Regions from separate parts of the Lentzea sp. NPDC020367 genome, predicted to be linked through region 1. Evidence: riboswitches for the same ligand, from Rfam matches in the RefSeq annotation. Region 1 holds a riboswitch; each other region holds the start of a gene.
The links. A riboswitch is a leader RNA that binds a small molecule or an ion and turns the genes downstream of it on or off. The one in region 1 is predicted to bind S-adenosylmethionine.
Positions count from the first base shown of each region.

Region 1 (3,270 bases):
GGCGGCCTTCGTCGTTGCCGAACTGCACCCCGGTGAGGTCGGGTGCGCTGAGCGACGTGCCGGAGCCGGGCCGCACCGGTGAGGTCGGGTGACGTGGTCGGAGCCGGGGTGGGCGATCGGTGGTTGAGGCTCGGGCAGGGCCCGGCCGTCAACGGCAATGGCGAAGCCGAGCCGTCTCTCCGCACGCCCAAGGCAACGGCGAAGCCGAGCACCCCTGCCGCCAACGGCAATGGCGAAGCCGAGGCGTGTGAACCTGGGCCTGCCGGTCAAGCGGTGATGACGCAACCAACCCGGCGATTGGGGCTTGACCTTGAGTGGGCGGGATGCTCCCCTCATGGGCACGGCCGGGCGCTTTTCAGCCCGGCCTTTTCCGGCCGTCAAGCATCCCGCCAGAGGCTCAAGGTCAAGCCCCAATCGCGATCGTCGCGAAGCGGCGATGACTGGCACCGGCTCGGTACTGCCCGCCCGGCCACCCTCGCAAGGCGACCACCCGCCCGCCAGGCGACCACCCCGCTGGAACGCGACAAGCCAACGCAAGCCGACCCGCCCCCCGGCCCCGCGGTCCCAGCCCGTCCCTCCACGGGTGAGCCTGCGAGAATGCACCGGTGAGCCTGCTGGGACCTGCCGAAGTTCGTCGTCTGGCTGAAGAGCTGGGCATCCGCCCGACCAAGAAGCTCGGCCAGAACTTCGTGCACGACCCGAACACGGTCCGCAAGATCGTCGCCGCCGCCGGGTTGACGGAGGACGACGTGGTCCTGGAGGTCGGCCCCGGCCTCGGCTCCCTGACGCTCGCCCTGCTGCCCGTCGCCAGGCAGGTCGTCGCGGTCGAGATCGACCCGCCGCTGGCGCAGCGGCTGCCGCAGACGGTCGGCGAGATGGACCCGGACAACGCGGGCAAGCTCCACGTCGTCCTCAAGGACGCCATGAAAGTCACCCAAGAAGACCTGCCGGTCCAACCCACGGCGATCGTCGCGAACCTCCCGTACAACGTCGCGGTCCCGGTGGTGCTCCACCTCTTGGCCGAACTCCCGAGCCTCCAGAAGGGCCTGGTCATGGTCCAGGCCGAGGTGGCCGACCGGATGGCGGCGAAGCCCGGCAACAAGATCTACGGCGTCCCCAGCGTGAAGCTCGCCTGGTACGCGGAGTCCAAGAAGGCCGGCTCCATCGGCAAGAACGTCTTCTGGCCCGCGCCCAACGTCGACTCGGGCCTGGTGTGGTTCCAGCGCCACGAAAAGCCGCTGTCCACAGTGGATCGGAAGAAGCTCTTCTCGATCGTCGACGCCGCTTTCGCGCAGCGCCGCAAGACGCTGCGGGCGGCGTTGAAGGGCTGGGCCGGCAACCCGGGAAACATTGACGAACTGCTCGCCAAAGCCGGTGTGGATCCCCAGCAAAGAGGCGAGCAGCTGAGCGTGATCGACTTCATCCGGATCGCCGAGGTCTAGGCCGGGGATCCTTCGGCCAACAGTGTGATCTGTCGAACGAATCGGATTCTGGCTTGCGCAACCGAACGTCCGTCCGGTTGACTGCTACTTGCCATCCGGAGCGACTGAGAGACCTGGCTCTACGACGTCGCAGCAACCACCCGCTGGATGCGGGCAGGTGCTAACGCCAGGACCGATGGAGGAGCACCATGGGTACCGTGCGAATGCTGACGCGCCGTCGAGTCATCGACCAGTGCCGTCGCTCGTCTTCTGCATGTCGTCGCCACCTCGTCTAAGGCGCCTTCTAAAAGTCCTTTGACGCGCACTCAGTCACGAGTGGCGCACACACCTGAGCAGAAATTCTGACCGCGCACGTCCGTCTCAATCGGACAGTGTGCCGTCGCGCGCAGCCGTGGAGCAGACATGATCACCGTCGAAAACCTCACCAAGTCCTTCCAGGGCGTCAGTGCCCTCAACGGCGTGACCCTCGACGTCGAAGCCGGAACCGTGCTCGGTGTCGTCGGCCCGAGTGGCGCCGGCAAGTCGACGCTCGCCCGCTGCGTCGCGCTGCTCGAGCGCCCCGACTCGGGTGCGATCCGCGTCGACGGCACCGACATCACCAGCCTCGACGGGTCGGCCCTGCGTGCCGCCCGCCGCCAGATCGGCGTTGTGCCGCAAGGGGATTCGCTTCTCCGTCAGCGCACGGCCGCCGGCAACATCGCACTGCCGCTGGAGTCCGCCGGCGTTCCCGGACCGCAGCGCCGCACCCGGGTGGGCGAGCTGCTGGACCTCGTCGGGCTGACCGACAAGGCCGGCTCGTACCCCGACCAGCTGTCCGGCGGGCAGCGTCAGCGCATCGCCGTGGCACGCGCCCTCGCTGCCAATCCGTCCGTGCTGCTCGCCGACGAGCCGACCAGCGCGCTGGACCCGGAGACCACCGGTTCCGTGCTGACCGTGCTCGACCGTGCGCGCGCCGAGCTGGGTGTGACCGTTCTCGTTGTCACGCACGACATGGGCGTGGTCCGCAAGATCTGCGATGACGTCGCTGTGCTGGAGCAGGGCCGCGTCGTCGAGCACGGCAAGGTGCTGGACCTGGTCAACGACGTCGCGAGCCGCACGAGCAGTGCGCTGCTGCCCGCCGTCGACCTGAACCCGATCAACGAGAGCAGCTACGACCGCGTCGCGGACGTCGTGCTCGTCGGGTTCGCCGCGGTCGGTGCCCTGCTTCCCGAGGTCTCCCACCGGTTCGGCGTCGAGCTGAACATCGTCGGTGGCGGCCTCACGCGACTGGGCGAGACCCCGGTCGCGCGGTTCCGGCTCGGCCTGAACGGCGAGCGCTCGGACTCCGCTCTGGAGTGGATCGGCGAGGCCGGCGGCTCGGTGCAGAGGTCCCTGAAGGGCCCGCAGGGAGTAGCTGCGTGAGGTCTGCAACACCCTGGTCCGACGTTTTCTCGTTCCTCCTCGAAGCAACCGGCGAGACGCTGTACATGGTCGGCGTCTCGACCGTCATCGCCACCGTTCTCGGAGTTCCCGTAGGTGTCTGGTTGCAGCTCACCGCCAAGGGTGGGCTGCGGCCGAACGCCGCGGTGCACAGGGTCCTGAGCTTCGTCACCGACCTGGGCCGCGCGATGCCGTTCATCGTGCTGCTCGTCGCGCTGACGTCGGTCACCCGCCTCATCGTCGGCGGCTCCATCGGCAGCACGGCGGTCATCGTGCCGCTGGCCGTGGGAGCGATCCCGTTCGTGGGGCGGCTCGTGCAGAACATCCTGTCCGAGGTGCACGTGACCGTGGTCGAGGCCGCGATCACGACCGGCGCCTCGACGTTGCGGATCGTGCGCAGCGTGCTGAT
Region 1 covers NZ_JBIRVV010000015.1:9,444-12,713, reverse strand. The annotation lists gene rsmA (16S rRNA (adenine(1518)-N(6)/adenine(1519)-N(6))-dimethyltransferase RsmA) at 612-1,442, shown strand; SAM riboswitch class I at 1,531-1,624, shown strand; gene ACH413_RS39630 (methionine ABC transporter ATP-binding protein) at 1,845-2,843, shown strand; gene ACH413_RS39625 (methionine ABC transporter permease) at 2,840-3,270, shown strand, end outside.

Region 2 (3,270 bases), on a different contig from region 1:
GCGCGAGATCCAGAGGATGAACCCGGCGACGCCCAGCGCGATCAGCGCGAGGATCCACGTCTGGCCCTCGGCCAGGCCGAACGCGGCGCCGGGGTTGCGGACGAACGTCAGGTAGAGCACGCCGCCGAAGAGCTTGATCGGGTCGGCGCCCTCGAGGAACGCCACGGACACGACCTTGGTGAGCACGTCCAGGGCCAGCACGACGCCCGCCAGGAGCGCGAGGACCTTCGTCTGGAGGTCCGGCAACGAGCCCGAGATCGAACCGGAGATCGAGAACTCGTCGTCGTCCTCGTCCGCCTTGGCGGGGGACTCGGCGGGTTTCCCCTCCGCCTTCTCCTCCGCGGCCGGCTCGACCACGATCGCGGGCGTCGCGACCGTCTCCGGCTCGCTGACCTGCGCTTCCACCGGCTTGTCAGCGACCTTGTCGGCCGCCTTCTCGGTGGCTTTCTCCGCGGCCTCGGCCTCGTCACTCACCAGGTCATTGTCCACTACAGGGACTACGCGAGGAACGGCGGCAGGGTTCGGTTGTCGTCCTGCGGAACCCAGCGGCCGTCGCGCTGCGCGTAGGTCCACTTCGGACCCTCGGTGACGAGAGTGCGCAGCGCCGCCACCAAACGGTCGACGTGCTCAGCCGTCGTGCCGAGGCCGATCGACGCACGCACGGCGCGTTCCTCGTGCGATCCGACCTGCTTGACCAGACGACCCACGATCACGTGCGCGCAGAACGCTCCGTCGCGCACACCGATGCCGTACTCGGCGGACAGCGCCGCCGCGAGGAAGCCCGCGTCGAAGCCGGAGATCGTGAAGCTCACGACGCCCACCTTGTCGGCGTCGGTCAGGATCGCGAGCTCGCGCAGGCCGGGGATCGCGCGCAGGCCGTCCTGCAGGCGCGTCAGCAGTTCCTGCTCGTGCGCGACGGTCTGCTCCCAGTGCCGCGACAGGATCTCGCAGGCCGCGGCCAGCGCGTGCACGCCGACGACGTTCGGGCTGCCGGCCTCGTGCCGCTCGGGCACCGCGGACCAGGCCACGCCGAGACGGTCGCCGTGGTCGGTCACCTTCGAGGTCGCGCCGCCGCCGACGAGGTACGGCTGGGCCTGCTGCAACCAGTCCGCGCGGCCGACCAGCACACCGGCACCGAACGGCGCGTAGATCTTGTGGCCGGAGAACGCGATGTAGTCGACGCCCAGCTCACGGGCGTTGATCGGGCGGTGCGGGGCGAGCTGGGCTGCGTCGAGCGCGATCCGCGCGCCGTGCCGGCGGGCGACCTTCGCGAGCTCGGCGACCGGCCACAGCTCCCCCGTGACGTTGGACGCCCCGGTGACGATCACGAGCCGAGGACCGACCGGGGCGGCGGCCAACGCCCGGTCCAGTGCGACAACAGCAGCACCGGACGAAGACGGAGCGGGAACACGCTGAACGTTCGGACCGCGCCACGGCAGCAGCGCCGCGTGGTGCTCGCTGTCGAACAGGACGACGGCGGTGTTCCTGGGAACGCTGCGCGCCAACAGGTTCAGCGAATCGGTGGTGTTGCGGGTGAAGACGACGGTGTCGGAGGAGTGCGCCCCGACGAACCGGCGGATGCGGTCGCGGGCCTGCTCGTAGACGCGGGTCGAGACCTGCGAGGCGAACCCGGCGCCGCGGTGCACGCTGGCGTACCAGGGCAGCAGCTCGTCGACGGCGTCGCGCACTTCCTGAAGACAGGGTGCCGATGCCGCGTGGTCGAGGTTGGCGTAGGTGACGCGCTCTCCGGTGACGAGCGGAACCCGCAGGTCAGCGCCGACGACAGCCGGAACGGCGGTGGTGGTTCCAGGGGTGATCGCGAGCGTCATCGAGCTGCCTCCGAGGCCAGGGGCCCCGTTGTGCGAAGGCCCGCGCTTGACCGGCGCCCCACGCGCCGGACCAGGTCCTCACCAAGGGCACCCCACCGCGGTTGGAGGGTTGCCGGCCAGCAAGCTTGGGCTTGACGCTGGCTCTCATGACCTGCCGACGACGTTAGCGGAGGCCGCCGCGCCCGTCGACACCTGATTCAGATGCTGGGAAGCGTCGGTGACCGACTAATCGCCGGTCTCGCCCTTCCACCGTGCGTAGCGACCGGCGCGGTCGACGGCACGAACGCGCCGCTCAGCGGCATCGCGCGCTTCCTCGGTGGTGACGATGAGCAACTGGTCGTCGGTCTGCAGCCGGGTCGTCGGTTGTGGCGTGAAACTCTTTCCCGAGCGCACCACGAGGCTGACTGTGGCGCCGACGGGCAGCCGCAGTTCGGTCATGTAGACGCCGTGCAGCTTCGACCCGCGCTGGATGTGCACCTGCAGCAGTTCGGCGCCCAGCTCGTCGAGCGGCGAGGAGTCGACCTGGACCTCCTGCGCCTCGCCCGCCTTCACCAGCCCGAGGCGCCGGGCGAGGAACGGCAACGTCGTGCCCTGCACCACCGTCAGCACGATGACCAGCACGAACACCACGTCGACCAGTTCGCGTGCGCCCTCGACCCCCTGGATCAACGGGATCAGCGCGAACACGATCGGCACCGCGCCACGCAACCCGGACCAGGACAGGAAGGCCTGTTCGCGCCACGGCACCTTGAACGGCAGCGAGGACAGGATCACCGACAGCGGCCGGGCCACGAACGTCAGCACCACGCCCGCGACCAGCGCGGGGAACAGCACGTCGAGCAGCCGCGACGGCGAGGCGTAGAGGCCGAGCAGCACGAAGAGCCCGATCTGGGCGAGCCAGCCGAGACCTTCGGCGAACGAGAGGGTGTCGGCGCGGTGCGGCAGGCGGGCGTTGCCCAGCACCAGCGCGGCGACGTACGTGGCGAGGAATCCGGACGCGTGCGCGAGGTCGCCGGCCGTGTAGGCCATGACGCACACCGCCACGGTGGCGAGCGGGTACAGACCGGTGGAGGGCAGTGCCGCGCGTCTGAGCCCGGCCCCGCCGAGATACCCCAGTGCGACGCCGATGAGCGCGCCCACGCCCAGTTCGTAGATCACCAGCAGTGGCGCGGTCCACGAGATCGCGTCCGACGAGGCCAGCAGCACGACGGCGATGTAGACCGGCGCGTCGTTGAGGCCGGACTCCAGTTCGAGCGCGCCCGTGAGCCGCGGCCCCACACCTAACGAGCGCAGGACGCTGAACACGGCGGCCGCGTCGGTGGACGACAGCACCGCGCCCCACAGCAACGCCATCCGCCAGTCGAGGCCCAGCAGGAAGTGCAGCGCCGTCCCGGTCACCGCCACGCTCACCACAACGGCCACTGTGGACAGTGCGACACCC
Region 2 covers NZ_JBIRVV010000003.1:253,507-256,776, forward strand. The annotation lists gene lspA (signal peptidase II) at 1-474, opposite strand, end outside; gene ACH413_RS13505 (aminotransferase class V-fold PLP-dependent enzyme) at 498-1,829, opposite strand; SAM riboswitch class IV at 1,867-1,981, opposite strand; gene ACH413_RS13510 (potassium/proton antiporter) at 2,055-3,270, opposite strand, start outside.
Region 2: it holds a riboswitch for S-adenosylmethionine, as region 1 does, so the genes downstream of both, ACH413_RS13505 (aminotransferase class V-fold PLP-dependent enzyme) here and ACH413_RS39630 (methionine ABC transporter ATP-binding protein) in region 1, are expected to answer to the same signal.

Region 3 (3,270 bases), on a different contig from region 1:
AGGCCGCGACTCCGGAGGAGGCGTACGACCTCGCTGCGGAGCACGTGTTCGACGACGGCCTGCGGATCGCGCCAGACGTTTGGCACGACTACCACTACAACGCCCTTAAGGCGGAAGCCCCGTGGCCGCAACGGATCGTGGCGTGGCGCGCGAACGTGGAACCGGTCGGCCCGCACGTCGTAGAAGGCCTGCAACGTTTCCCGCGCACAGGTTGGCTCAGGACGGACGCGATCTCCTTGTGAGCCACCGTGTTCAGTGATGGTGGCCGGGAACCGATCGCCACGTGAGGTGAACCTGAGCGAGCTGCGCAGGGTCGCCGTTGACGCCGAACACCGCGTCGTCGCCAGCATCGCAGGGAGCGATCATGCACAACGCGGTTCGGGGACGCGGGCGCGTCCCCGAACCGAGAGGGAGGTGACTAACGAGGTGAAGAACCCAGTGCCTTGATGACAGCCTCGGCGGACGGCGGGACCGTCGCGCGCGGGCCGATCGTGTCGCCGAGCGCGTCGAGGGTCTTGAGGCCGTCGCCGGTGATCAGCAGCACGGTCTCGGCGTCCGGGTCGAGCTGGCCCGACTCGAACAGCTTCTTCGCCGTCGCGACGGTCACGCCGCCGGCGGTCTCGGCGAAGATGCCCTCGGTGCGGGCGAGCAGCTTGATGCCCTCGACGACCTCTTCGTCGGTGACGTCGTCGATGGCGCCGTTGGTGCGGCGCACGGCGTCGAGCACGTACGGGCCGTCGGCCGGGGCGCCGATCGCCAGCGAGCGGGCGATCGTGTCCGGGCGGACCGGGCGGATGACGTCGTGGCCCGCCTTGAAGGCGGCCGAGATCGGGGAGCAGCCGGTGGCCTGCGCGCCGAACACCTTGTACGGCGTGGCTTCGACCAGGTCGAGCTGGCCGAGTTCGCGGAACGCCTTGTCGACCTTGGTGAGCTGCGAGCCGGACGCGATCGGCACGACGATCTGGTCGGGCAGGCGCCAGCCGAGCTGTTCGGCGACCTCGTAGCCGAGCGTCTTCGAGCCTTCCGCGTAGTACGGGCGGACGTTGACGTTCACGAACGCCCAGTCCTCGTTCTCCGCGGCGAGTTCCTGGGCGAGGCGGTTGACGTCGTCGTAGTTGCCGTCGACGGCGATCAGGTCGCCTTCGTACACCGCGCTCATGAGGATCTTGGCGCGCTCGAGGTTGGAGGGAACGAGAACGACCGACTTCCAGCCCGCACGGGCGGCGGCCGCCGCGACGGCGTTGGCCAGGTTGCCGGTGGACGGGCAGGCCAGCACCTTGAAGCCGAGTTCACGGGCGGCGGCGAGCGCGACGCCGACGACGCGGTCCTTGAACGAGTGGGTGGGGTTGCCGGTGTCGTCCTTCACCCAGATCTTGCGGACGCCCAGGGCCTTGGCGAGGTTGTGCGCCTCGACCAGGCGGGTGCCGCCGGGATCGGTGTTCGGGTGCTGTTCCACAGTGGACGGAACAGGGAGAAGGCCGCGGTAGCGCCAGATCGACCTGGGGCCGGCCTCGATGTCCTCGCGCCGGATCTTCCCGAAGTCGTAGGCCACTTCCAGCGGCCCGAAACACTCGAGACAGGCGTACTCAGGAGCGAGAGGGGTTTCATTTCCGCACTCACGGCACAGCAGTGCCCGGGCGGGGCCGAGGTCGAACTTGGTGCTCGTAGGCACAGAGACAGCAGTCATCGCGAGGTATCTCCTCATCTTTCCCGCGAAATCGAACGGGTCGGAATTGGCACCGTGATCGTCTTCTACGCGCAGTTCTGCGCATAGCGGTGACGCCGGTTGCCGGGGCTTCGTCGGGCCGTTCCCTCTGCCCCTCTGGATGAGCGGTGTTCAGTTGTGGCTACCAACCTACGGCACCTGTCCGTTGGTCAGCCACCATCGTCCACGATTCGGGACGTGGGAAGATGCGGAGCGTGAGCGCACCGGAGTCACTGCACCTCGTCATCGGCGAGGAGGAGTTGCTGGTCGAACGTGCTGTTCGGGCGGCTCTCGAGGCTGCCCGCGAGGTCGATTCGACCGCCGATCTGACCCGCGTCCAGGTGACTGATCTCACGGCTCCGGAGCTGGCCGAACTGGTGAGCCCGTCGCTGTTCGCGGAGGGTCGCGTGATCGTCCTGCAGAACGGCCAGGACATCAGCAAGGAGGTCGCCGACACGGTGCTCTCCTACGTCAAGGCGCCCGCGGACGGGGTCACGCTCGTCGTCGTGCACACGGGCGGTGGTCGCAGCAAGGCGGCCAAGGACCTGCCCGGACAGCTCAAGAAGGCCGGTGCCGCGGTCACGGAGTGCGCCAAGGTCACCAAGTCCGGTGAGCGCGAGGCGTTCGTGCGCAACGAGGTGCGGCGGGCGGGCGGCAAGATCGACCCGGAGGCCGTCGCCACGCTCATCGACGCCGTGGGCACGAACCTGCGCGAACTCGCCGCGGCCTCGTCGCAGCTCGTCTCCGACACCGACGGCAAGGTGACGGTCGAGGAGATCCGCCGCTACCACCAGGGCAAGGCCGAGGTGACGGGGTTCGCCGTCGCGGAGAAGGCCGTCGTCGGTGACCGGGCGGGCGCCATGGAGGCGTTGCGCTGGGCCATGCAGCTCGGCGTGCCGCACGTGCTGGTCGCGGACGCGCTGGCGGACGCGGTGCGCACGGTCGCGCGGGTGACCGCCGTGGGGCGGGCCGACCCGTTCAGCCTGGCCGGGCCGCTCGGCATGCCGCCGTGGAAGATCAAGAAGGCGCAGGCCCAGTCGCGCGGCTGGGACCAGGCCGGGCTCGCCGACGCGATGCAGGTGGTCGCGGGGCTCAACGCCGACGTGAAGGGTGTGGCGGCCGACGCCGACTACGCGCTGGAACGTGCCGTGCTCCGGATCGTGGCCGCGCACAGCCGCCGCTGATCCCAAGAGATCACCGCGGGCGTGGGATCCCGATCAGGTACTGGGCGCCGGTGAAGCCGGGTTCGACGCCGATCGTCCACGCGAACGACTCGGTGCCGTCCAGGCCGTCGACCATCCGCCGCAGTTCCGCGCGCCCGTACATGCGCAGGAACGACACGACGCTGTCCCAGAACATCATGAACGGCAGCACCGGCACGACGTAGGTCAGTGCCAGCCGCAGCAGGTAGCGCGGCAGGGGATTGCGCTGGAACGGCGCCGCCAGCAGCACGGCCAGCGTGAGGAAGAACGGGAAGACCAGCACGTAGAGCCACGACCGCCTGGTGTCCACGACGACCATCGGCTGCCGGGTGTCGACGGCGTTCTGCAGCATGCGCGTGGCCA
Region 3 covers NZ_JBIRVV010000014.1:180,013-183,282, forward strand. The annotation lists gene ACH413_RS39525 (DNA internalization-related competence protein ComEC/Rec2) at 1-109, shown strand, start outside; gene thrC (threonine synthase) at 419-1,687, opposite strand; SAM riboswitch class I at 1,699-1,833, opposite strand; gene holA (DNA polymerase III subunit delta) at 1,912-2,889, shown strand; gene ACH413_RS39540 (hypothetical protein) at 2,900-3,270, opposite strand, start outside.
Region 3: it holds a riboswitch for S-adenosylmethionine, as region 1 does, so the genes downstream of both, thrC (threonine synthase) here and ACH413_RS39630 (methionine ABC transporter ATP-binding protein) in region 1, are expected to answer to the same signal.